One region of the Paenibacillus sp. 05T425 genome, then DNA from elsewhere that is predicted to be linked to it. Evidence: riboswitches for the same ligand, from Rfam matches in the RefSeq annotation. Region 1 holds a riboswitch; each other region holds the start of a gene.
The links. Region 1 has a riboswitch for cyclic di-GMP ahead of AC1DF0_RS05480 (glycosyl hydrolase family 28-related protein). Riboswitches for the same ligand answer to the same signal wherever they lie in the genome.
Positions count from the first base shown of each region.

Region 2: another riboswitch for cyclic di-GMP. It lies ahead of AC1DF0_RS06575 (SpaA isopeptide-forming pilin-related protein); the one in region 1 lies ahead of AC1DF0_RS05480 (glycosyl hydrolase family 28-related protein).
Region 3: another riboswitch for cyclic di-GMP. It lies ahead of AC1DF0_RS30355 (LPXTG cell wall anchor domain-containing protein); the one in region 1 lies ahead of AC1DF0_RS05480 (glycosyl hydrolase family 28-related protein).

Region 1 is NZ_JBFTLA010000002.1:368,770-376,800, reverse strand. Features, by position in the region: gene AC1DF0_RS05500 (nucleotide sugar dehydrogenase) at 1-1,198, opposite strand, end outside; gene AC1DF0_RS05495 (Gfo/Idh/MocA family protein) at 1,218-2,231, opposite strand; gene AC1DF0_RS05490 (YveK family protein) at 2,280-2,900, opposite strand; gene AC1DF0_RS05485 (polysaccharide deacetylase family protein) at 2,922-3,950, opposite strand; gene AC1DF0_RS05480 (glycosyl hydrolase family 28-related protein) at 4,189-5,574, opposite strand; cyclic di-GMP riboswitch class I at 5,655-5,739, opposite strand; cyclic di-GMP riboswitch class I at 5,833-5,917, opposite strand; gene AC1DF0_RS05475 (NAD-dependent epimerase/dehydratase family protein) at 6,235-7,614, shown strand; gene AC1DF0_RS05470 (hypothetical protein) at 7,696-8,031, opposite strand, start outside.
Region 2 is NZ_JBFTLA010000002.1:626,111-634,141, forward strand. Features, by position in the region: gene AC1DF0_RS06560 (stalk domain-containing protein) at 1-1,764, shown strand, start outside; gene AC1DF0_RS06565 (sensor histidine kinase) at 1,846-3,006, shown strand; gene AC1DF0_RS06570 (response regulator) at 3,011-3,742, shown strand; gene AC1DF0_RS06575 (SpaA isopeptide-forming pilin-related protein) at 3,888-5,774, opposite strand; cyclic di-GMP riboswitch class II at 5,808-5,889, opposite strand; gene AC1DF0_RS06580 (glycosyltransferase family A protein) at 6,144-6,617, shown strand; gene AC1DF0_RS06585 (helicase-related protein) at 6,773-8,031, shown strand, end outside.
Region 3 is NZ_JBFTLA010000024.1:1,753-9,783, forward strand. Features, by position in the region: gene AC1DF0_RS30355 (LPXTG cell wall anchor domain-containing protein) at 106-1,683, opposite strand; cyclic di-GMP riboswitch class I at 1,751-1,846, opposite strand; gene lysS (lysine--tRNA ligase) at 2,131-3,651, opposite strand; gene greA (transcription elongation factor GreA) at 3,741-4,217, opposite strand; gene dusB (tRNA dihydrouridine synthase DusB) at 4,560-5,597, opposite strand; gene AC1DF0_RS30375 (helix-turn-helix domain-containing protein) at 5,660-5,872, opposite strand; gene folK (2-amino-4-hydroxy-6-hydroxymethyldihydropteridine diphosphokinase) at 5,824-6,378, opposite strand; gene folB (dihydroneopterin aldolase) at 6,356-6,742, opposite strand; gene folP (dihydropteroate synthase) at 6,779-7,639, opposite strand; gene pabC (aminodeoxychorismate lyase) at 7,660-8,031, opposite strand, start outside.

The DNA.
Region 1 (8,031 bases):
CTTCGGCAAGCCTCTGCTCCGTTAGTTCCACGCACTCATATTGGTTGCCGTTATATCTAAACGTATCGATATGCGTATCGCTGATGACGACGGATGCTCCGCGTTCTTCCAGCAGCTCGATAATTTTAAGTACCGGGGACTCCCGATAATCGTCAATGTCCTTCTTATAAGCGACGCCCAGCAAATAAACCGTTGAGCCGTTGACCGATTTTTTATGCTTGTTGAGTATTTCGCCGATCTTCTGCACAACGAATTCGGGCATTGAATTGTTGATTTCGCCTGCAAGCTCAATAAGGCGGGTATGATAGTTGTACTCTCTCGCCTTCCAGGTCAGATAGAACGGATCGACTGGAATGCAGTGTCCGCCGAGACCCGGCCCGGGATAGAAGGCCATGAATCCGTACGGCTTCGACTTGGCAGCGTCAATGACTTCCCAAACGTTTATACCCATTCTATCGCACAGAATCGCCATTTCGTTGGCAAGCGCTATATTAATATGTCTAAACGTGTTTTCGTATATTTTCTCCATCTCGGCGATAGAGGGGCTGGATACGGCATGAACATCGCCGTCAAGCACTTGCCGATAGAGCGTCTGTGCAACTTGCGAGCATGCCGGAGTAATTCCTCCAACGACCTTAGGCGTGTTTTTGGTATTAAAAAACTTGTTGCCGGGATCGACTCTTTCAGGCGAATAAGCAAGGAAAAAATCTTCGCCGCATTTTAACCCCGTTGCTTCCAAGATCGGTTTAACCAGCTCTTCCGTCGTACCCGGATATGTCGTGCTCTCCAATACAACCAGCATCCCCGGATGCAAGTATTCGGATATCGCTTTCGTCGAGTTCTCCACATAACTCGTGTCGGGCTGTTGGTAAATATCAAGCGGAGTAGGCACGCATATGGCTATGGCATCGACATCGCTTATAAAGGAATAATCCGATGTAGCCCGGAGCGACCCGTTTTTGACCATAATCCGCAAATCCTCGTCAATGACGTCGCCGATATAGTTATATCCGCTATTCACCATATCGATTTTTTTCTGCTGTACATCGAATCCAATGACTTTGTACCCGGCTTTGGCTTTCTCAACGGCAAGAGGCAAGCCGACGTATCCTAAACCGATAACCCCGATGACGGCCGACTTATTGAGCAACTTTTCTATCAATTTATCGCTTAACTCGTTAAGCTTAACAGCTTCCATTGTATAAGACGCCTCCTGATTAATTCGTTTGTAGACTGGTGCTGCCGTCAAGAACAATATCGATAACTAGCTGCACCGCGGCTTTTCCGTCCTCGACCGTTACGGCTGGCTCGCGGTTATCCCGAATAGCCTCGGCCATATCTTCAATAATTTGCTGATGTCCCGATACGCCGTACGGATCGGCCTCAACCTTTTGCTTAAGCAAGTCTACCTCTTTATCGCTCATGGAATCGCACTTCCATTGCTTGATCCAGTTGGCGGTTACGCCTCCGATGACCGCATAACCGTTCTCGCCGAATATACTGATCGATTCCTCGAGGTTCTTGTCATAGATCGTAGTGGCTGCTTCCACTACGCCAAGGGCCCCGCTATCGAAACGCAACGTGGCGACGGCAACGTCCTCGGCTTCAATGTTTCGTATTCGCGTATCGACCATAGATTTTACTTGAACCACTCTGCCGAACAGCCATTGCAGCAAGTCCAGATTATGCACGGCTTGGTTCATTAACACTCCGCCATCCATTGCTTTCGTTCCGCGCCAAGGCGCTTGATCGTAGTAAGCCTGTCCCCTGTTCCAGCGTACCGTGGCATTTACATGGCTTATTTTTCCGAATACGTTTTTCTCCAACGCCGATTTAAGTAATTGAATTGCTGGCCGATAGCGATTCGGATGGACAACCGCTGCTTTGACACCCGAAACCGTCACGGCTTCGGCAATGGCATCGGCATCCTCGATCGTTAGCGCCAACGGTTTTTCGATTATGAGATGTTTGCCTGCTTTAGCAGCCTTCACGGCTAACGGAGCGTGTAGACCGCTAGGCGTACAAATACAAACCACGTCGATATTGGACTGTCGCTCCAGCATTTCATCGATGTTCACGTAACCTTCCACGCCTGTCTGGTTCATATACTGGTTCAATCTATTGGGATTCGTGTCGCAGATAGCAACAAGGCTTGCTTGCTCGGTTTTCTCGATTGCTTCTATATGTTTATTGGCAATATGGCCGCAGCCAACAATCGCATAATTAATCATTTTCCAATCCACCCCGCCCGCTCATTCTATTCCGTTTGTAATCATCGATTAGATGCTTGTGTTCTCTGAACGCTTTCTTCTCCGTTCCTGACGTTTCCCTTCCAGCATAAGAGCAATGCTTAGCCCCACAAAAACGCCTATAAACAAGGAGATGGCGAGATTGAACGCTTTTTTGGGACTGACAGGATCAGATGCTTGTTCGATACTTGCCAAGTCCAACATCGTTATATTTGCATACTGGATAATGGACTTAGACTCCGATAGAAACGTTTCTCCATATGCATTCGCAATAGCAACCGCATCTTTTACGTGATCGTCTTTTATTTTAATTTTGATAACAAGCGTGTCTACGTTCGTTTCCACTTCCAGTTTGCCCAGCAGTTCCGTTGCAGTAAGATTGCTGCCGAGTTTCTCTTTCACTTTGCCTGCTATGTAGTAGCTTTTCAAAGCATCCTTATACGTACCCGTTAACAGCTGGCTTGCTAAAAACTCATTATAAATACCTGCATCTCCTGAAGATGCTATACTCGCCACTACACTCACACTCGCCTGATAGGTAGGCTTTACGAAAGTATTTAATGCAAATGCGCCTCCGACAGATAATGCAATTACTAATAAAATAACTATAAAATACCGTTTGCTCGCCTCTTTTAAGAACTGGATGTCCATTCGTTCACCTCATGTTTTGGATTAATGCTGCGATTGATAGGAAGAACGTTTCTCTCTCTTTGCACTAGCTAATACTTGATTACAAAGCTCCTCCATATTCAAACTCGTCATCCCGTACTTATGTTGCAGATGTTGATAATGTTCGAGTATTCTGTTCAGCACATCCATATTTTCATTGGCATCACTTGCCAAATTATAGGGATGCCACCAGAGGTGATACACTTCGCCGTGTTTAGCCGCATAGGTCATTCCATCAAGTATTCTCTTAATACGAAGCGGTTCTAACCAGCGGAGCTTGGAAGAGTAGGAGCGGAAGAAGTGGCTGGCTGGTAGGTTTATGGGAAGTTCGGTCATTATTTCATCGATTCGATAACAATGATTGCCGGACAAATTAATATACGTATCGAGCAAACGAAGAGCTCTCAACGGCAGGGAATCATTGGTGCTATAGCCATGTTTGTATATCCAATGTTTCGGATTACCTCGATATGACTTAATACCTAATTGATTCAGTGCTTGCAAATAGGAATCATTGATTTGGTTTCTTGGAAAAACGATGCTCTCCAATGTCATACCTTGTTTTTCGGCGATTTGGATGCTTGCGTGAATATCAGCAACAAATTCCTTCTCGGTCTGACCAGATTCCTTGCAATAATAGTGTGAAAAGGTATGTGTGGATATCGCCTGAAATGGCGTTGTTCGAATCCGTTGAATAAGCGAAGGTGCAAAGTGATAGGGATCGAATGACTCATTTGCGCCGATCTGCTCACTCTTCAAGTAAGAATAAGGAGATAAATTTTGATTTATATAACTAGGCTTAATTATCGGCAAGCTATTAATCATTTCTTCCTTAGACTCAAAAAACAATAGCCCTACAGTCGCCCATGTGGCATGAATACCATACTTTTCGAATAACGATAATACGGTAGGAATTAACTCTCTTTCTTTTGCAAACGTACTATTATACCAATCTAGTTCATAAAGATCACGTATGCCCCAATACAATTCAAAATCAAGCGAAATAACAAATAGTCCTTTATGTCTAGTCAAAAATACTCATTCCTTTATGCAATGGTCACTTGCTATTTCCACAAAATTTCCAACATAGTCCAGAACTGTTTGCCTGCACCTGAAGCATATTCGTATTATAATCTTCAAGACTCGTCAAGTAAATAAAAATGAAACGACATTTTCCGTGCCTTTCACGGATAACTCCTTCTATATAATGAAAGAAGTTAATAAAAAAACTTCGACAATAGATGTCGAAGTCTCGTTGTTTACAAAACTATTATAGAACTTGTACGTTAAAGTTGCTGCTTGCGAGCTTAACCGTGAATTGTGCAGCTTGGATTGTGTTGTTCGAGCATACGATATTTTTTTGAGAAAACTGCGAAAGATATGTCGTTAAATCAATGCCTCCGCCAGTTATCATTTTGATTTTGTTATTTGTAATCGTACCGTTGTCCGCGTTTTGCCACGTCCAAATTGCTTTTTCTCCATTTTCAATGACATTTCCGTCAATCGTGAAGTTATTGATATTTCCAAGACGAATGGCTGTTTTGCCTTTTTGAACGCTTTTTGCACCCATAGTAATTTTGTTGTTGCTGATAACGATGTTTTTAACCGTTTCCGCTGCGCCAACCTCGATTGCAGCATAGAAGCTTCCTAAGCCTGTAATCGTATTTTGTTTAACCGTGTTGTTGCTGCCGTATACGCTAATTGCCGAATACATGTCTGGAGCAAGTAGCCCTTTATCCGAGCCCGATCTGTAATAATTATTTTGCAGGTACGAATTCGTAATTTGGTTGCCAGTTACCGTAATGCCTTGTGCATAAATTTTAATAGCACGTTTGGCATTGTTGTCGAATTTGTTATTCGAGATCAAGCTGTTTGTGTCCGTGCCTTTTCCTGCATCCATGTTAGGATCTTCATAATAGATGCCATCGCCGTCATCAGCAGGACCGATATGGTGAATATAGTTATTAGTTATCGATACATTAGCTGCTGCAGCTTCGCTTTTGCCCCAAGTCGTTGTTACGTAAATACCTCTAGCAATCATGCTTCCACCAGTAGGGTTGAGCGCAACAATATTCTTCACTTCATTACTATCGATCGTGATTGCTTTCGTATTGCCGTATACAAGGATTCCCGAAAGCACGCCCGAGAAGTAATCGCTACTCGTTTTCGTGCTGTGGGAAGCATTCGCTACAATCGAATTGTTGATATTAACGCGTTCGCTTCCTCCGCTTACAACGAGTACACGGTTAACTAGTTTGTTGCCGTCGAGCGAAATGTTGCTGATCTCAATATCCTTACCCGATACACGCATTAATTCCCAGCCGAAATCTTTTGTGCTAGCTTTGATGATCGAAGTTGCGCCATCACCGAGCACTTTCGTGTTGCTGCTTACAGCGAGCGGATCTTTCGGGTTTACCAGGTACGTTCCTTTCGGGAAGTAAACCGTCGTTTTCTTCGCAGCGCCTTCTGCCAGCGCTTTTTTGATCGAGGACGTATCGTCCGTCTTGCCATCTCCCTTTGCTCCGTAGGTCTTAACATTTATCATATTAGCAGCGTTCGCTTCTTCGATGAATAGTCCATAAAAACCGATGCCGCTCAAAATCGTTACAAGCACCATCGCGGTCATGCTTTTCGTTAATTTACTGAAAATGCCCATTTTCACTACCTCCATATCCTGAATGAAATAAATAGGACAATCCCAGATTTCAGGATTGTCCTATTTCATCCTGAAAACATTTCGGGAACTGGCTGGCATATGGTTTCCCATTTAGCCCCTGTAGTTTTGCGTCCCGCGCTTTCACGCGGTTTGCCGTTATCGCTGTTTCCAAATATTAAGTTAGTGAAAATGTTGGTGTGATGAATAGAAAAAGAACTTATGACATGTCATAAGTTCTAAAATAGAACCTGAAAAGTTTTCGGAATCTGGCTGGCGTGTGGTTTCCCATTTAGCCCCTATAGCTTTGCGTCCTGCGTTTTCACGCAGTTTGCCTTTTCGACACATCGAGTATATGAAGTTACTTAATATTTAAATAAATATTACCAGACTAATAGGTATAAAGCAATAGGTTTTAATAGATTCATAGCCTAATTTTGAATAAGATTCGACACTTATTTTCAACAGGGGTTTAGCCATAAATTAGAACTTGTTTACAACCTCTTCCTAAACAATTATCATAGTCAAGTAGACCCTGCTATCACCTATTAGACTCAATCTTTAACAATACTCTAGCAGCGTACATAATAGCAAAACGCCGGTCTCCAAAGAGCCGCAATCGGACTTCTTCACTAAAATCAGAAGGGAAAATGGGGTGGTAGCGTGAAAATATTAATTACGGGCGGCTACGGATTTATTGGCTCTTTTGTTGCTGAGAGGTTTTTCAACGAAGGACATGAAGTCATTATTATAGATAATATGACCTCCGGTCATATATCGAATTGCAAATTCCGCCATATATCATACATCGCGGATGTGGAGAGCACCGTTTGTGAATCCATCTTCGAAAACCATAACGTTGACATTGTTGTGCATTTGGCTGCCCAGATCAATGTAGTCACTTCGATGGAAAATCCATACGCAGATACAAAATCGAACATCCTAGGACTAACCAACATTTTGCAGTTGGCCGCAAAATATAAAACCAAGAAGCTCATATTCGCTTCCTCTGCGGCCGTCTATGGAATGAACGATCAGATTCCGCTAAATGAGGATATGCCTTGTCAGCCCGTCTCGCCATACGGGATCAACAAGCTTCTCGGGGAATACTATTGCACAAAGTGGAACGAAATTTACCAATTGGATACGATTTGTTTCCGATTCAGCAACGTATACGGACCGCGCCAAGGATCGATTGGAGAAGGCGGAGTCGTATCCATTTTCATGGAACGGATCCGTGATGGCAAGGAGCTTGTGATTTACGGGGACGGCAGCCAAACCCGCGATTTCATATACGTGGAGGATGTCGCGGATGTTATTTATCAAGCAAGCCTTTCTGACCAAAGCGGCATCATGAATTTGTCCACCGATACGGAGCAATCAGTCAATGATCTAGTCAACATATTGAGCAGCATTCGGCCGATCCCCGAAATCAAGAAGCAAAAAGCTCGCACAGGCGATATATATCGTTCAAGACTCGACAATAACCGACTAAAAAAAGTTTTGGATTGGTCGCCCAAGTTCAGCTTCGAAACGGGGATTCGCCGCACGTATGAATGGTTTGCGCAATCCACCGCCGATTTAAAGCCGCTAACCAAAAAATCGGATAACACGGGCGCGACGCTCGACGACATTAACATTAATAACGAACTGATCGCCTCGTCGCTATCCCGGAATATCCGCAGCCTATACCTCAGCCAGCATGAGCGTTACCTGGAAGGCATGCCTGTGCTTAAGCCTGACGTCTTCCTTGCCGTTATACGCTCTAGGGAGCAAGCGAAACGCAATTACAATGCAAGCTTCGCCCTCGTTTCGCTTTCAAGGGATATCATTCAGGACAGCGCGCTCCTCAAACAAGTGAACGATTCGCTTCGCGAGTCGGATTTCATCGGCCTTGCGTTTAACGGCGATATCTATATCTTGTTGTCGAATTCGACGTCCGAAGATGCGATCATCGTCGTCAATCGTCTTAAGAAGCATAATATTGAAGCGCAAGTCGTCTCCCAAGAAGATTATTCGAACTTAGAGCTTATTCAGCATTAACACTCTTTATTAAATAGTAGAAATACGGAAGAGCCCCGTCAGCATCCATTCGCAATGGTGCAGGCAGGGCTCTGTTTCCGTTTATCTGGCCGTTCTTTTTTTTGTACTCAACGCAAGCCAATCGCGACCAGCCCGAACAATCTCTTTGTAGCCCGGCAGTCTGATACCGTAAAAAACCCGCAAGTCCCCACCCCAATGAGACTTTGCCGCCGAAACCGATTCAATATTCGCCCCGTAGAAATCGAATGTTTTAATCCCGATTTGGTCCAGATCCTCAAACTCAAGGTTTTGCAGCTGCTGTACGATGCCATCACTGAGGTGTTCGCTCTTGGAAGCGGATATCCATCCAATCGCGTTCTGTTCACCGGATACTAAGGTGATGCTTGCGCTAACAGGCTCACCTTCATTGGAGTAACA
Region 2 (8,031 bases), 260 kb from region 1:
GGAGGCCACACCTTGTTAGTTGACGGAGGAGCAGCATCGGCGTTCTCCCGTGATGTAACAGGTGTCAGCGGTTCTTCCTACACGTCAAGATCCGGAGTAGGCTACTCCAAGGACGGTACGAAGGTGTATTTAATTACGAGCGAGAAATACGGCAGCAGCACCGGACTTAGCTTGAAAGAGCTGCAGCAGGTTATGGTGCAGCTTGGCATATACAAAGGCGTGAACCTGGACGGCGGCGGTTCTACGACCATGGTCGAACGACCGCTCGGCACGAGTTCGCTGACGCTGTCCCATTCGACGCAGTCCGGAACGACGCAGCGCAGCGTATCGAATGGCATAGGCGTATTCACAAGCGCGCCGGTTGGTACGCTGAAGGGCGTTACTATAACAGGCTCGAACGTGGTATTCCTCGGCCAAAAGACGACCTTTGCTCTCAATGGCTATGATACGTACTATAACCCCATTAAAGTGGATGCGACGCAAGCAGCTTGGAGTGCTAATCCTGCGGTTGGGACGTTCAGCAGCAATACGTTTACGGCGACTAAGGTCGGCAAAACAACGATCAGCGTCAAGGCTGGAGATGCTTCAGCTCAGTACACGATGGAGGTAATCGGACAAGATCAGATCGCCTCGATCTCGTTGAATACGGCTGCCGGTATGCTTACGCCTGGTTCAACGCTCACAGTCCCTGTTACAGTGAAACTAAAGAACGGCAAAACGTACAAGCTAAGCGGCGATTCTCTTAAATGGGAGTATATCGGCTTTAACGGCACCATGACAGGTGATACGCTAACGGTTAATTCGGTAAAAGCAGGCGTGAAGACCGGATACGCGATTGGTCGTTACGACGGCTTCCCGACGTTGATTCCATTCACGCAAGGCGAAACGGTCAAAGCATTCGAGGATTTCGAGAAAACAGCTTACCCGATCTCGTCCCAAGTGACGCCAAAGGAAATTGCGGGCAGCGTAAGTCTTGCTGCGGATTTGCCAGGACAGACATCTGCCAAAGCGCTTAAGCTGACCTATGATTTTACGAACGGCACAGGTACGAAGGCATCGTATGCGGCGTTTAACACGAATGGCGTATCGTTGTCTGGAAGCCCTACATCGATGTCGCTTGACGTATACAGCGATCAAAGCAAAAACTGGGTAAGGGCAGAGCTTATTGATGCCGACGGCAAAGCGCATCTAGTCGACGTAACGAAGCAGCTCGATTGGAGCGGTTGGAAGACGATTAAGATCAATCTATCGTCGCTTGGCATGAAGTATCCCGTGAAGTTGAAGCGAATCTACGTTGTTACACTGGACAGCACGCAAGCTGGACGCTCGGTTACAGGTACAGTTGGTTTGGATAATATGAAGCTTGGTTATGCGCCGGAGGTAACGGTAGATACGAAGTCCAAGGTTGAGATGATAGTAGGCAAAACGAATGCAACCTTGAACGGCAAAACGCTTAAGCTGGATGCCGCTCCGATTCAGTTGAACGGAACGACCTATGTGCCGCTCCGCTTCGTAACCGATGCGCTCGGCGGACAGCTGTTCGTTGACGGCAAGCTGAACAAGGTGGGCGTACTACGGGGAACGAAGCTGCTTGAAATGGTTATTGGCGAGAAGGGATACGTGTTGAACGGTACTCGCCAGCAGTCGGAGGTAGCGCCTATTATTCGCAATAATAGAACATTGATTCCTGTGCGATTATTCTCGGAAAAGCTTGGCTTCACCGTAGGATACGATGCAAAACAGAAGAAGATTACCATTCAATAGCATGGACGACAGGCAGCCTTTCTGTGGTATGATAGGGGAGTATAGGAATCAGGATTGCCATAGAAAGGTTGCCGATCGATCGTGGATCACTTAACAGTCGATATAAACCGAGTTATCAAAAATGCAATTCAAGTGATGGAAGACAGCAAATATCAAATCTATGAAATATGCGAATCCGCGCGCTCTGAGCTGGAAGCGCTCGAGCAGGAACTGGAGCTTGTGCTTCAGGAAACGGTGAAGACGATCGAGAAAGTCGATCAGTTGGAGCAGGATTACAGGCGCGCGCGAATTCGATTGACTGAAGTGAGCCGGGATTTCGTCCGATATAAGGAAGAGGACATTAAGTCGGCTTACGAGAAGGCCACACAAATCCAGCTGGATCTTATGGTGTACCGCGAGAAGGAATCGTATTTGAAGGCTCGCCGGGACGATCTGCAGAAGCGGGTTCGCAACGTTGAGAACTCGATTGAGCGGGCGGAGATGATTGCTTCTCAAATTAACGTCGTACTGGAGTATTTATCAGGCGACCTTAATCAGGTGACGCGAATTTTGGAATCGGCGAAGACGAGGCAGCTGCTGGGTCTAAAAATTATTTTGGCGCAAGAGGAAGAGCGGAAGCGCATCGCCAGAGAAATTCATGACGGGCCGGCGCAGTCACTCGCTAATATTGTGCTTCGCACAGAAATCGCCGAACGTATGCTGATTAAGAAGGAATTCGAGATGGTGCAGGAAGAATTGGTTGATTTGAAAGGCCAGGTTCGTTCAGGGCTTGAAGAAATTCGCAAAATCATTTTCAATCTCCGGCCAATGGCGCTCGACGATCTTGGATTAGTGCCGACGCTGCGGAAGTTTGTGCAGGATTTTGAAGATAAATCAAAAATACATACTGTATTCGAGCTCTCCGGCAAGGAGATTCGAATGCCGTCTGCCATGGAGGCGGCCATTTACAGGCTCGTACAAGAAGCTTTCACGAATGCTCTGAAGCATGCTAACGCTTCGCGCGTATTGCTTGACATAAGCTATGAGCCTCATTTGATTACAATCATCATTCACGATAACGGCATTGGATTCCAGAGCGATCTTATCGATCTCGGAGCAAGCCGAAACTCCCATTTTGGACTCATCGGGATGAGAGAACGCGTGGAATTGATTGAAGGAAGGATGGATATAGACTCAAATCCTGGACAGGGCACGAAAATTATAATTCATATACCAATAACTGCCGAGAACAGAAAGGAGTAGTATAATGATAAATCAAGTTCCGAGCACTCCCGCCCGAAAAATCAAAATATTACTTGCAGACGACCATCAGTTGTTTCGCGAAGGCTTGAAACGAATTTTGAATATGGAAGATGATTTGGAAGTGATCGGCGAGTGTGGTGACGGCATTCAGGTTATGGAATTTTGCAATCATACATTGCCCGAAATCGTACTGATGGACATCAATATGCCAATTGAGAACGGTGTAGTAGCAACAGAAAGACTCAAGAGCATGTTCCCTGACGTGAAGGTAATTATTCTGTCTATTCATGATGATGAGAGCTATGTATTCGAAACGCTCCGCAAAGGGGCTACTGGCTATTTGCTTAAGGATATGGAAGCCGAGTCGCTTATTAACGCGATCCGTTCGGTTGTTCAAGGTTATGCGTATATTCATCCTAAAGTAACAGGGAAGCTTATCAATCAGCTTCGTCGTATGACGTACCTGGACGAGATGGGAATTGTATCGGGAGCAGCAGCCGCCCAAGAGCAAGGCGTTAAATATAACGCTGTCGACGAAAGCCCGCTGACTCGCCGAGAGGCAGAAGTGCTGCGTCTGATGGCCGAAGGCAAGAGCAACAAAAACATTGGCGAGTTCCTGTTTATTAGCGAGAAGACGGTTAAAAACCATGTCAGCAGCATTTTGCAAAAAATGGAGGTTGATGATCGCACGCAAGCGGTTATTCAATCGATTAAGTATGGTTGGGTTACGTTGTAATAGACAAAATCGTAGCACAACTGATTAAAGTGGGGGTCCCGTGTCTGTAGGAGCGGGATTTTTTTGTTGTGTTCGTAAGAAAAGAAAACCTCGATGCCGTCTCTTGGACGGCACCGAGGTTCGAATGCTTCGCTAGCGGGAATCTCTAGCTTTGTTTATTGGCTCTTTGTTTTCTGATTGTAAGGATACCAGCCGAGATTGCAAAAGCGCCAAGCAGGTAGAACGGAAGCGAGCTTGTATCGCCGGTCTTAGGAAGATTGCCGAGCGGTACTTCGCCTTCTTCGATCACGCTGCCGTCATCTTCGCCGCCATCTCCGCCGTCGCCAGGGCCGCCCTCAGGAATTTCTTCCTCTTCAATTACCTCCGTGGAAGGCGTTGGAGTAGGCGTTACTTCAGGCGTCGGTGTTGGCTCTGTGCTTGGTGTTACTTCAGGTGTTGGAGTCGGTGTTACTTCCGGCGTTGGAGTCGGTGACGGATCCGGAGTTGGCGTCTCCGGAGGAGACGTTGCGCAGCGAGCTCCGTTGTTTACCAATTCCTCATAGTAAGAAGACTCGCCTGGACCCCACCATACGATTCTGATCGTGTTTTCCTTCGACTCCGTCGATACCGTATCTGCCGTAATCGTGATCGACTTGCCAGCTGGAACGATCACTTGATTAGAAGATTCGTCATTAGCTTCGAGTACGTACCAAGTAATTGTGATGTCCTCATCGCCAGGGTTGTGTACTCTCCATTTGCGAGTGGAGCTCGGACTAACGGTACATACATTCGAAATTGTAAGTTCCGGCTGTTCCGGCTCTACAGTAGGAGTCGGCTCCGGTGTTGGTGTAGGAGTCGGCTCTGGCGTAGGTGTAGGAGTCGGCTCTGGTGTTGGTGTAGGAGTCGGCTCTGGCGTAGGTGTAGGAGTCGGCTCTGGTGTAGGTGTAGGAGTCGGCTCTGGTGTAGGTGTAGGAGTCGGCTCTGGCGTAGGTGTAGGAGTCGGCTCTGGCGTAGGTGTAGGAGTCGGCTCTGGCGTAGGTGTAGGAGTCGGCTCTGGTGTTGGTGTAGGAGTCGGCTCCGGCGTAGGCGTAGGAGTCGGTGGTGTGCAGTCTTCGCCTGGGTTTTGTACGGTTATCGACTTATTGTAGTCATCGCCCCACTTGACGGTAAGCGAACCGGGAGTGCCTGTGACAACGATTGGCTCAGAGTCGTTGCTAGTGATGTATTCACTATGCCATGATCCGTTCGTTTTCCATTTGAAATAAAGTTTTACATTGCTTTCGTTCGTAACGATCCATTTGCGAGATTGGCTTGGTTCGTCGGTACAAGCGGCAATGAGATTGAGTATAGGCGTGTTATATACATCAACCTTCGCAGTCTTGTCTTCCTCAACTTTTACCGATTGACCGCTGCTCGAGATGGATGTCGTGAAGCCTGCAGGAACAACCTCAACTACCTTGTAGTAGCCAGGTGCCAGGTTTTCGAACTCCACTTGGCCACTGCTATTAGTTGTGCCGGTAGCAACTACATTGCCGTCTTTAAGTACTTGGAAAGTGACGCCGCTCTGAGGTTTTGCATCGTCATCATCATAGTAATACTTTTTGGTAACTTTGATGTTACCGCAATCCTCATCATCGTGACGTCCACCGCCACTAGTGCCTTGCAGGACCCCGCTGGTCAGTCTGGGGCTGTCTCCGCCGATGCATTTATTGCTGTTGTCATCACAATCCTCGTCATCATCACGGCCGCCGCCATAAGTGCCTTGAATGCCGGACACATCGCGGTCGTCTCCGTCGCATGTATTGCCACCGCCGCCACCACCGCCTCTGGTGAAAACCAATAATGATTGAAGTGAAGGAGACTCTACCGATGCAAGTTCCTCAGAAGGGAGAACAGTTGACTCTGGATTCTCGGTAGCCGGTGCAGTTGTTTCCTGTGCAGATTCTTGACTTGTTTCATCCGTGCCCTGCGCCATAACGATCGAGCTTAAGAACATGGACAAGACGAGCATGATGGACATGATGACCGCAAACTGTTTTTTGACCAACTTCATTGTTCACTCTCCTCTTAGATTTGGATAATCTAGTTCTAAGAGGGCCGGTTACACTACTAGCTCCGTATAATCCAAGTGTCCAAATGCAGATTATACATCATCGCTTCCCTAAAAAGCACGAATGTTAAAGAGGTTTTCCCTCCTTCCTTCACTCTATCTGCTTTCCAATACTACTTATGCTCTAGTGCGCACTAAAATGATAACATATATTGGTATTTCTACAAGAGTGTTAAAATGTTGCGGAATGTTGAAATAAGGCGAAGGATGTCGAATGAGGCATTTGGACTGTATATTTTTCAACTTGTCCGCTTATACCGGAACCTGTGGGCGCTCCATCGCATATAGTGTCGCATAGAGGAGGTGACCGCCGTGCTCAAACTTCTGCTTCTCGTGCTTGGGTGTTATATAGCGGCTGCATTGTCGGTTCATCTGGCTTATCGGATACGGCAAGGGCGGAAGCGGGCTAGCAGGCATTATGTACTTATAGCCGCTGATCAAGATCAACATAATATCGAATGGTATATGCGTTCATTGTTAACTTTCTCGCGTCAGACGGGTAAGGAAGTCAAAGTAACGGTTGTTGATTATGGCGCGACCGCTGAGACACTAGCTATTGTCGATCGAATGGCCCGCAAGGGACAAAAGGTGACGGTTCATGAATATCCGGAAAAGATGAGGCTAAGCCGCACAGCCGCTGAAGCAGGTGCAGTCGTTTCCAATAGAGAAAGCGATGCCAATCAGTTGATGTGGCTGCTGCAGTCTGAAGGTATTTTGAAGGACGCGAATCAGGCAGTGCTTATCGACCTGCAAAATCCATCCGATTTGTCCAAAATGCCGTTCTAGTATATACTAATTGCCATAACGGTTGTGAAAGTGAAGCACACTTTACAGCGCTCTATGCGCTCTAGGTGTGCTTTTTTTGCGTTTTCTTGGTTGTATGTAGAATGGCAGCAATGACGACGCACTAAGAAATACAATATGCGGGGAGCGTAGAAAAGATGCGGGCTTATGTGTATGTTGTCAGCAAAAATGAAAAAAGGAGAGCTTATTGTACGATCGCGCCTGAAGTTGATCGGATTTATTGGCTCGAGCCCTCGCTCGGCATGCGAATGGGGAGGATTGTCCCACCGGCAGATGAGGGCTGGATATGGCGGAATCCGCTGCCGCTCGGGGATGCTTGCAGAGCGGCGGAGCTTTGGAATAGCGATCAGGAGCGACGAAGGGGAGGGAGGGGCGATCGCGAAGGTGTGGTTGGCAGGCTTGCCGCATGTACGGCGGCAGCTAGCGGGGAGGCTGCAGGCACGCGGCGCAGCAGGCGTGGCGAGAAGCAGCAGGGCGATAGCCTGCGCGGCGGCGCGGAGCGCTGGGAGCGAGCGGCGGCAGCGGGCGAGCTTGGGGAAGGCGGCGCGGCAAGCGATAGCGGGGCTGCGCTGGAGGCGTTGGTCGCAGCCGTGAGGCAGGCTGCGGCGCTCTTGCAAGGGCGCGCGCTGCTGCGGGGCGAAGCGCAGGCGCTGCTTGAGGGCGCGGGCGTGCCCGGTGCGGACAGCGGCTGGAGCGATGTGCTCCAGCTGGCTGCGTTGCTCGGGCACGTGCTCCTGCGTGGGGCGGTTGCCGCAACTGCTGGCAACCGGACAAACCTGCTGCGCCGGAGCCGGCGCGAACTTCGCTGCTTGCGCTGCGGCAGCGGAGAACCGCAGATGCGCCGCACAGCCTGCGCATCCTGCGGCAGAGCATGCGCTTATTGCTCAAGCTGCATTCAGATGGGGCGCAGCCGGGAATGCGAGCTTCTTATTGAAGGGTTGCCGTCTGTAAACGCTCATCTAAATGCAGGCGGCCTCCCGCCGATGGAGGAGAGACTGTCCAAATGGGGGCTCAGTCCCGCGCAAGCATCGGCAACGGCTAAGGCGCTTCAATTCGCTGAGACATCCAATACCGATAAGAGGCTAGCTCAATCCGCACCAGCAGCAATAAGCAGCTTTTTGCTATGGGCGGTTACCGGAGCGGGTAAAACAGAGATGATCTTCCCGCTTATTGATTCTATCTTGCTGCGCGGCGGCAAGGCCCTTCTTGCAACACCGAGGCGCGATGTTGTTATTGAACTTGATCCGCGTATTCGTAGAGCGTTTCCGTCTGCTTCGGTCGTCACCTTGTACGGAGGCAGCGAACAAAAGTGGGAGTGCGGCGACATTACGCTGGCGACGACACATCAGCTGATTCGCTTCTGGCAGAGCTTCGATCTTGTTATTTTGGATGAGCT
Region 3 (8,031 bases), on a different contig from region 1:
CACTCCAAAACCTCCTCAGTTCCTTTATAAACAAGACCAATCGACAAAAAAACTGCCCCGATTACCGTAAAGGCTATCAGGGCAGTTGCTTAGCAATTCTTAATTCTATGCTTTTGTTGATTTTTTCTTTTTGAACGTAAGCAATCCAATCAACAGCAGGCCAAGACCTGCCATATAAGTAGGAAACGAGCTTGTATCGCCTGTTTTCGGAAGCGTTGCTAATGGAACTTCGTTGTCTGTAACAGATGCTTCGTCTTCTTCTTTAACTGCATCCGTATCAGTGTCAACCGATCCTTGCGGTACCTCGTTGTCACCCTCTTCGACAACTTCCTCTTCACCTGCGTCTACCGATCCTTGAGGTGTATCGTCTTCGTCAACAACAACTTCTGTTTCCGGTGTTGCTGTTGGCTCAAYTGTCGGAGTCGGTTCTACCGTTGGTTCCGGTGTCGATTCTGGCGTTTCTACCGGCGTAGGAGCTGGCCTTGGTGTTGTTGTTGGTTGTGTCGTTGGTTCCGTTGTCGGCTCTACCGTTGGTTCCGGTGTCGGAACTGGTGTCGGTTCTGGCTTTACTGTCGGCTCCGGTGTCGGTGCCGGCGTTGCTGTAGGCTCCGGTGTCGGAGTCGCTGTTGGTTCTGGTGTTGCTGTCGGCTCCGGTGTCGGAGTCGCTGTTGGTTCTGGTGTTGCTGTCGGCTCCGGTGTCGGAGTCGCTGTTGGTTCTGGTGTTRCTGTCGGCTCCGGTGTCGGGGTCGCTGTTGGTTCTGGTGTTGCTGTCGGCTCCGGTGTCGGAGTCGCTGTTGGTTCTGGTGTTGCTGTCGGCTCCGGCGTCGGTGTTGCTGTTGGTTCCGGTGTCGGTGTTGCTGTTGGTTCCGGTGTCGGTGTTGCTGTTGGTTCCGGTGTCGGTACAATTACAGTCTTCTTCACGAAAAACTCGATTTCACGGATTTTATCCGTCTGAGCTGTCGAGGAACCGGATTTGATTCCGCTTGCTCCGTAGGATGTCGTCTCCGTTTTATATTTGTTGCCCGATTTCCAAGTGATCTTCACGCACACGACATCATGTTTCAATAAATCCGTGTCGTTGATTACGTTCCAATTAACAGTCTTCTTGTTGTTCTTTAATTCGCCGCTCACGACTTTTTTGCCGCTAGGTCCTACTTCAAAGCTATTAGAATTACCTACCGTATATTTATAGCTGGCATCGTAGCCTTCCGTGCAGCCTGGAGCCGGCAGTTCCTTGTAGTAAAATTTCACATAGGATATTGTTTGTTCTTTATAATAAGTTACCCATTTCCACTTACCGTTGACTTTTTCGTATTTCTCATAAGCATACTGAGGCGCCTGAAGGCCACTTCCGCTAATAGCACCGCCGTCATACTCATAGGTTTTAGTTGCACCATCCGATAACCCTTCAACTTTCACGCAAGTAATGGCATAACCATCTCCCGCATTCCAGTTCAAATTGGTTTTATCGTAGTCGCGGGAACCGCTAACGACTTGGTCCCCATCATCGGATAGGGAAAAATTATAGTTGTAAAAGAAGACCTCATCCACATAATCGCCGCTGCAATTGCTTGCCGCCCCACCGCCGCTTCCATGGGCAAAAACCGTACCAGCCGTACCGATCGTTAAGATGACGACCAACTTCAACAATAGGGCTGACTTCAACCACTTCTTCTTAATCATAAATACCCTCCCCCATAATATATGACGTCATGGCTTCCGCAAAATAAAAAAGACCGCCATGACAGTTCATGGCGGTCGGACGATCATAGCATCGATAGCTTAACGATGCCTTAGACTCCTGGCTTTGCGTCCCAACCTTTCGGATGGTTTGCGATTTACATGAGATATTGTTGTTTTGTTAGCTTTTTTGCATAAATATGTAACAATTGTGATTCGCAAGTCCTATTCTATTACTGTTACTATGAAGGTGTCAATACTAGATTAGCATTTTGAGAACATAAATTTCACGCCATTAAATGTATGCGTATTCATGCGTTTGTTCGACAAATTTCATCATGATAATTAGTAGAAGAAATAAGAAAAAGCGCGGCCGTCAGACGGTTATTCACCATCAACACGGCCACGCTTCTATAGTTATTTATATCTTGCTTCCATATAGCTCGTCTCTTACTCGCCAGAGCGATGATCTCTCATATGCGGGAACAACAGTACGTCCCGGATCGAAGGCGCATTCGTTAACAGCATAATGAGACGGTCGATGCCGATTCCCAAACCGCCAGTAGGCGGCATGCCGTATTCAAGGGCGCGGATGAAGTCATCATCCATCTCATGCGCTTCGTCGTTGCCGTGCTCTTTCTCTACGAGCTGTGCCTCGAACCGTTCGCGCTGGTCAATCGGATCGTTCAGCTCGGTAAAGGCGTTCGCGTGCTCGCGTGCTACGATGAATAGCTCGAAGCGGTCCGTGAAGCGCGGATCGGCTTCACTCTTCTTCGCCAGCGGCGAGATCGCAACCGGATGTCCGGTAACGAACGTAGGCTGGATGAGCGTATGCTCGCCAAATGTTTCGAAGAACGCGTTCAAGATATGACCAAACGTCATATGCGGCTCAACCGCAACTTTATGCTCTTTAGCAAGGCGATGTGCTTCCTCGTCGGTCATCTCCACGCTGAAGTCGACACCTGTAAGTTCCTTCACGAGATCTACCATCGAGACGCGGCGCCATTGCGGAGTCAAGTCGACTTCTTGGCCTTGGTACATAATCTTCGTTGTGCCAAGCACCTCTTGTGCGATATGCGCAATCAGATTCTCGGTCAGAGCCATAATATCTTTGTAGTCAGCGTAAGCCTCATACAGCTCGATCATTGTGAACTCAGGGTTGTGACGCGTCGAGATACCCTCGTTGCGGTATACGCGGCCGATCTCATATACCTTCTCCAAGCCGCCCACGATAAGACGTTTTAGATGAAGCTCGATCGCAATACGCATATAAAGCTGCATATCTAGCGCATTATGATGAGTGATGAAAGGACGAGCAGCAGCTCCGCCCGCTATCGAGTGCAACGTTGGCGTCTCTACTTCTAAGTAACCTCTCGAATCGAGATAACGGCGCATCGATTGAATGATTTTGGACCGGGTAATAAACGTTTGTTGAACGTCCGGATTCACAATCAGGTCGACATAACGTTGACGATAGCGCAGTTCGACGTCCTTCAGGCCATGGTACTTGTCAGGCAGCGGAAGCAACGACTTCGTCAATACGTCAACATCTTGCGCTTTGACGGAAACTTCGCCTGTATTCGTCTTGAACACGACGCCATGTACGCCGACAATATCACCAATATCAAGCAGATCGAAAGCAGCGAACTTATGCTCTTCGACCGTGTCCTTGCGGACGTAGATTTGAATCTTGCCGCTCAAGTCCTGGATATGCGCGAAGCCTGCCTTGCCCATGCCGCGCTTCTGCATAATACGGCCGGCGATGCTCACTTTAACCGCTTGGCCTTCCAGCTCTTCCTTCGTAGACGCTTCATAGGCTGTTAGTATATCTTTGGCATTATGAGTGCGCTCGAACTTCTTGCCGAATGGGTCAACGCCTAAAGCGCGAAGCTCGTCTAGTTTGTCTCTGCGGATCTGCAGAAGCTCACTAAGCTCCTGCTCCTGTCCCTGCTCGTTATTCTCATGTTCCACTTTCGTTCATCTCCCTGATACGTAAGGGTAACCGATAACGTTCAAAAAGCTTCCGGCAAGGAAGCTTTCTAAACCATTCATCGCAAACCTTATTTTTTGATATCGACAATTTTATATTGAATGATGCCGGCTGGTACGTTCACTTCTACAACGGTGCCTTTTTTCTTGCCTAGAATCGCCTTGCCAACCGGACTTTCATTAGAAATCTTATTTTGGAGCGGATCGGACTCCGCAGTGCCTACAATCGCATATTCCATTGTGTCGCCGAATTCCATATCTTCAACCGTTACAATCGAACCAATGCTCACCGTATCGATATCGATATCATCGTTATTGATGATACGCGCATTACGAAGCATCTTCTCAAGCGTAATAATACGGCCTTCGATAAATGCCTGCTCATTCTTCGCGTCCTCGTATTCGGAGTTCTCGCTAATATCGCCATAACCGATTGCAACCTTGATCCGCTCAGCGACTTCGCGGCGCTTGATCGACTTTAAGGTTTCCAGTTCCTCTTCAAGCTTCTTTAAGCCGTCCTGAGTCAGAATGATTTGCTTATCGTTCATCTTTCCGATTCTCCCGTCGTGTGACTTATTTTCATACCGTGTATGAATTCACTGTTACCTAATATATTACGCTTCATTGCCATCATACCTTGAGTCATTTCACTTTAAAGGAGTCTCTTGAGAGCCTCTTTGGATTATATTGCACGATTATATTTCAAAGTTGCCCCCAATGTCAATCAAAGCCAAACGTCCCATTGAAACCGTTTCACTTAGGCGTGAATCCATACATTCCGCATCATGCCGACATCTGTCGAACTTTGTCGATGCAAGTGCCGCTGCCTCCAAAATGAAGCATGCTCCGACATGGCGCTCCATTAAAAGCAGCGGCAACCGGCGATCCATTTAATGAATGATCTCTTCCGCTGCGGTATGGACGGATGAAGCGCCATTCTGCTCCTGCACGGCCTCTTCCTCCAATGAACGAATATAATTTCCCAAAATCGCCACCATGCGATCGCGGTCCGTTTCTTCCATAATAACGTCCTTCACGCGCGCGCCGCCTGGCAAGCCCTTCAAATACCATGCTAAGTGCTTGCGCATCTCGCGCACGGCTACCGCTTCGTTCTTCAGCGCGATCAGTCGGTCAAGGTGCAAGATCGCGACTTCCATCTTCTCGCGCGGTGCCGGATCGCCCAGAAGCTCGCCCGTTGCCAAGTACTGAATCGTACGATAGAGCATCCATGGGTTGCCCAACGCGCCGCGTCCGATCATAACGCCGTCGACGCCGGTGTGATCCAGCATCCTTCTCGCGTCTTCTGGCGAGAATACGTCGCCATTCCCAATTACGGGAATAGATACCGATTGTTTGACATCCCTTATGATGTCCCAATTCGCCTTGCCCGTATACAGTTGCTCCCGCGTCCGTCCATGTACGCTAACGGCTTTGCCGCCTGCGCGCTCAACCGCACGAGCGTTCTCGATCGCATAAATATGCTCGTCATCCCAGCCGATACGCATCTTCACCGTAACCGGCTTTTTCACTGCGTCTACGACAGCAGATACCATCTCATAGATTTTGTTCGGGTCAAGCAGCCAACGAGCGCCGGCGTCGCATTTCGTTACCTTCGGTACGGGGCATCCCATATTAATGTCTATAATGTCTGCATTCGTCTGCGTATCGACAACCTTCGCCGCCTCGACCAGCGACTCACGGTCGCCGCCGAATATTTGCAAGCTAAGCGGCTTCTCGCGCTCGTCAACGAACAGCATCTCCATCGTTCGTTTATTTCCGTGCAGGATCGCCTTGTCGCTCACCATCTCCGCGCATACAAGTCCCGTTCCGAATTCCTTTGCTATTAAACGAAAAGCAGGGTTGCACACGCCTGCCATCGGCGCCAGCACGACCCTATTCTTCATCTCGATGTCGCCGATTTTCAGCATGCCGTTCCAAACTCCTCATTGATATTATTTGATCCCAAGCGCCCTGTGCCGGACGTCAGGCTTTATTCACGGTTATCCGACATTAATTCCTCATAGTCGATCCCAAGCGTGCTCGCGATATGGTTAAGCAGCTTCGGGTCTGTCTTCCTCGTACCGCGCTCAAGCGAGCCCAATACCGCAACAGATACGCCAAGTACTTTGGCCAGCTCCTGCTGTGTGTAACCCTTCAGCTTCCGAAAGGCTCTGACGCGCTGCGCCAATTGATTGTTTTCCATAACGTGATGCCTTCCTTTCCATCCTGAAGCGCGCTGCCGGCCGCACGTGCAACCTCACTCTGCAGCGTATGCGATACTTCGATAACATCGTTTAACGGCACAAGCACGAATGACCGCTCCATCATGCGCGGATGCGGCAGTGTCAGCTCCTCTTGATCCATTCTGACATTATCGTATAGCAGGAGGTCGAGGTCAATGGTTCTCGGTCCCCAACGTATCTGCCTAACTCGCCCTAGCTGCAGCTCATATTCGAGGAGCTTGCGCAGCAGTTCGATCGGACTGAGCGAAGTGCGGATCGCTATGGCCATGTTCAGAAATGCAGGCTGATCTGTATAGCCGACAGGATCTGTCTCATAGATGCCCGACACACTCCGTACTTCAATGGTTGGTTCATGGTCAATCAGTCCGATAGCCTCCATCAGAAGCTGCTCTCGCTCTCCCATATTCGACCCTAAAGCGACGTACGCTTCGAATGACTGCCCGTTAGGCGGGAATCGCTCTTCCATGTGCACCCCGCTTTCTCCGCATCTCGATCGTTACCCCGTCAAAGTGGATATCGAACGGAGGATGCGGCTTTGTTACTCGAACCGTCACTTCATTTACCATAGTATAAGCTTCCAGAACCCGTGATGCAATGTGACCTGTTAAAGCTTCAATCAGCTTGAAAGGAGGTCCTTCCACGATCTCTTTCGTGAATGCATGGATCTCCGCGTAGTTAATTGTATAGTTCAAATCATCGGTCTCAGCAGCTTGGCCAAGCTCCATATGCAGCACGACATCGACGTAAAATTGCTGCCCCAGCTTATTCTCTTCGGCAAAAACGCCATGATACCCGTAGAAGCGCATCCCTTTAATCGCCATTTGGTCCATTTCCGTCACTCCCCTCACAGGCAAACGTCTTATTTCTTACTTTGTTGTCTTAAATTTCAAAATAGCGTCCGTCATCAAAGCGGTCTGCTTCATCTCGCGAACGTCATGCACCCTTACGATATGACTGCCTTGCGCGATACCAAGCGCGACTGTCGCGGCTGTGCCGAATGCCAACTCTTCCACGGGCAAGCTCAGCGTGTCGCGAATAAACCGTTTGCGCGATGTGCCGAGCAGCACCGGATAGCCCAGCGCCGACAGTTCGGATAAGCGAGCAAGCAGCTCCAAGTTGTTCTCGTACGTTTTGGCGAACCCGATACCGGGATCGAGCCATACCTGAGTCTCCGAAACGCCGGCCGTCTTCGCGATCTCGACACTGCCAAGCAGATCAGCCAGCACATCGGGCACGAAATCGTTGTAGTCCCGCGCATGACGGTTATGGTTAAGAATAACGGGACAGCCGAACTCTGCGGCCACTGCCGCCATCTCGGGGTCACCCTTCAAGGCCCATATATCGTTAATAATGTGAGCGCCCGCTTCGAGCGCCTGACGTGCAGCAGCAGCCTTATACGTGTCTATAGACAGCGGTATATGCGGAATTTCCTTCCGCACCGCTTCAATAACAGGAATGATGCGCCGCAGCTCCTCATCAAGAGGAACGGGCTCGAAACCCGGACGCGTCGATTCGCCGCCGATATCGAGAATATCCGCCCCATCCTCCACCATAGCAAGCGCGTGGGCTACTGCAGCATCCACCCCCGTATACTTGCCGCCATCAGAGAAGGAGTCAGGCGTCGCATTGAGAATGCCCATAATTAATGTACGTTTGCCAAGCTCCAGCCGAATGCCGCCGTTCAACTCATATAACCAATGTCTATTATGCGTGCTGCTCTTGCTCATGCTGCCACTCTCCTTAACCGTTATTCATTCCCGACAAGTCGCGATGTATCCGCACGATAGAGTGCTAGCAAGCCTCTCGTCAGATCTCCCGCATAACCGTCGCCAACTTGTACAGTCTCGTTCCTGCTCGCAATGTCGGATAGCGTCGTAATCGGTATAAGCTCCTGTATGGAGTTAGTCATCCATATTTCATCAGCTCGTACAAGCTCTTCCCATGTAAAATGTCCTTCATGCACCGCATGCCCCGCTTCCCGTGCAAGCTCGATAACACGCTCGCGCGTTACACCGGGTAAGATGCCCGTATCAATAGCCGGCGTGCACAAAATGCCGTCCTTCACATAGAACAGATTGCTCACAATGCCTTCAGCGATCCAGCCTTCCTTCGTCAGCAT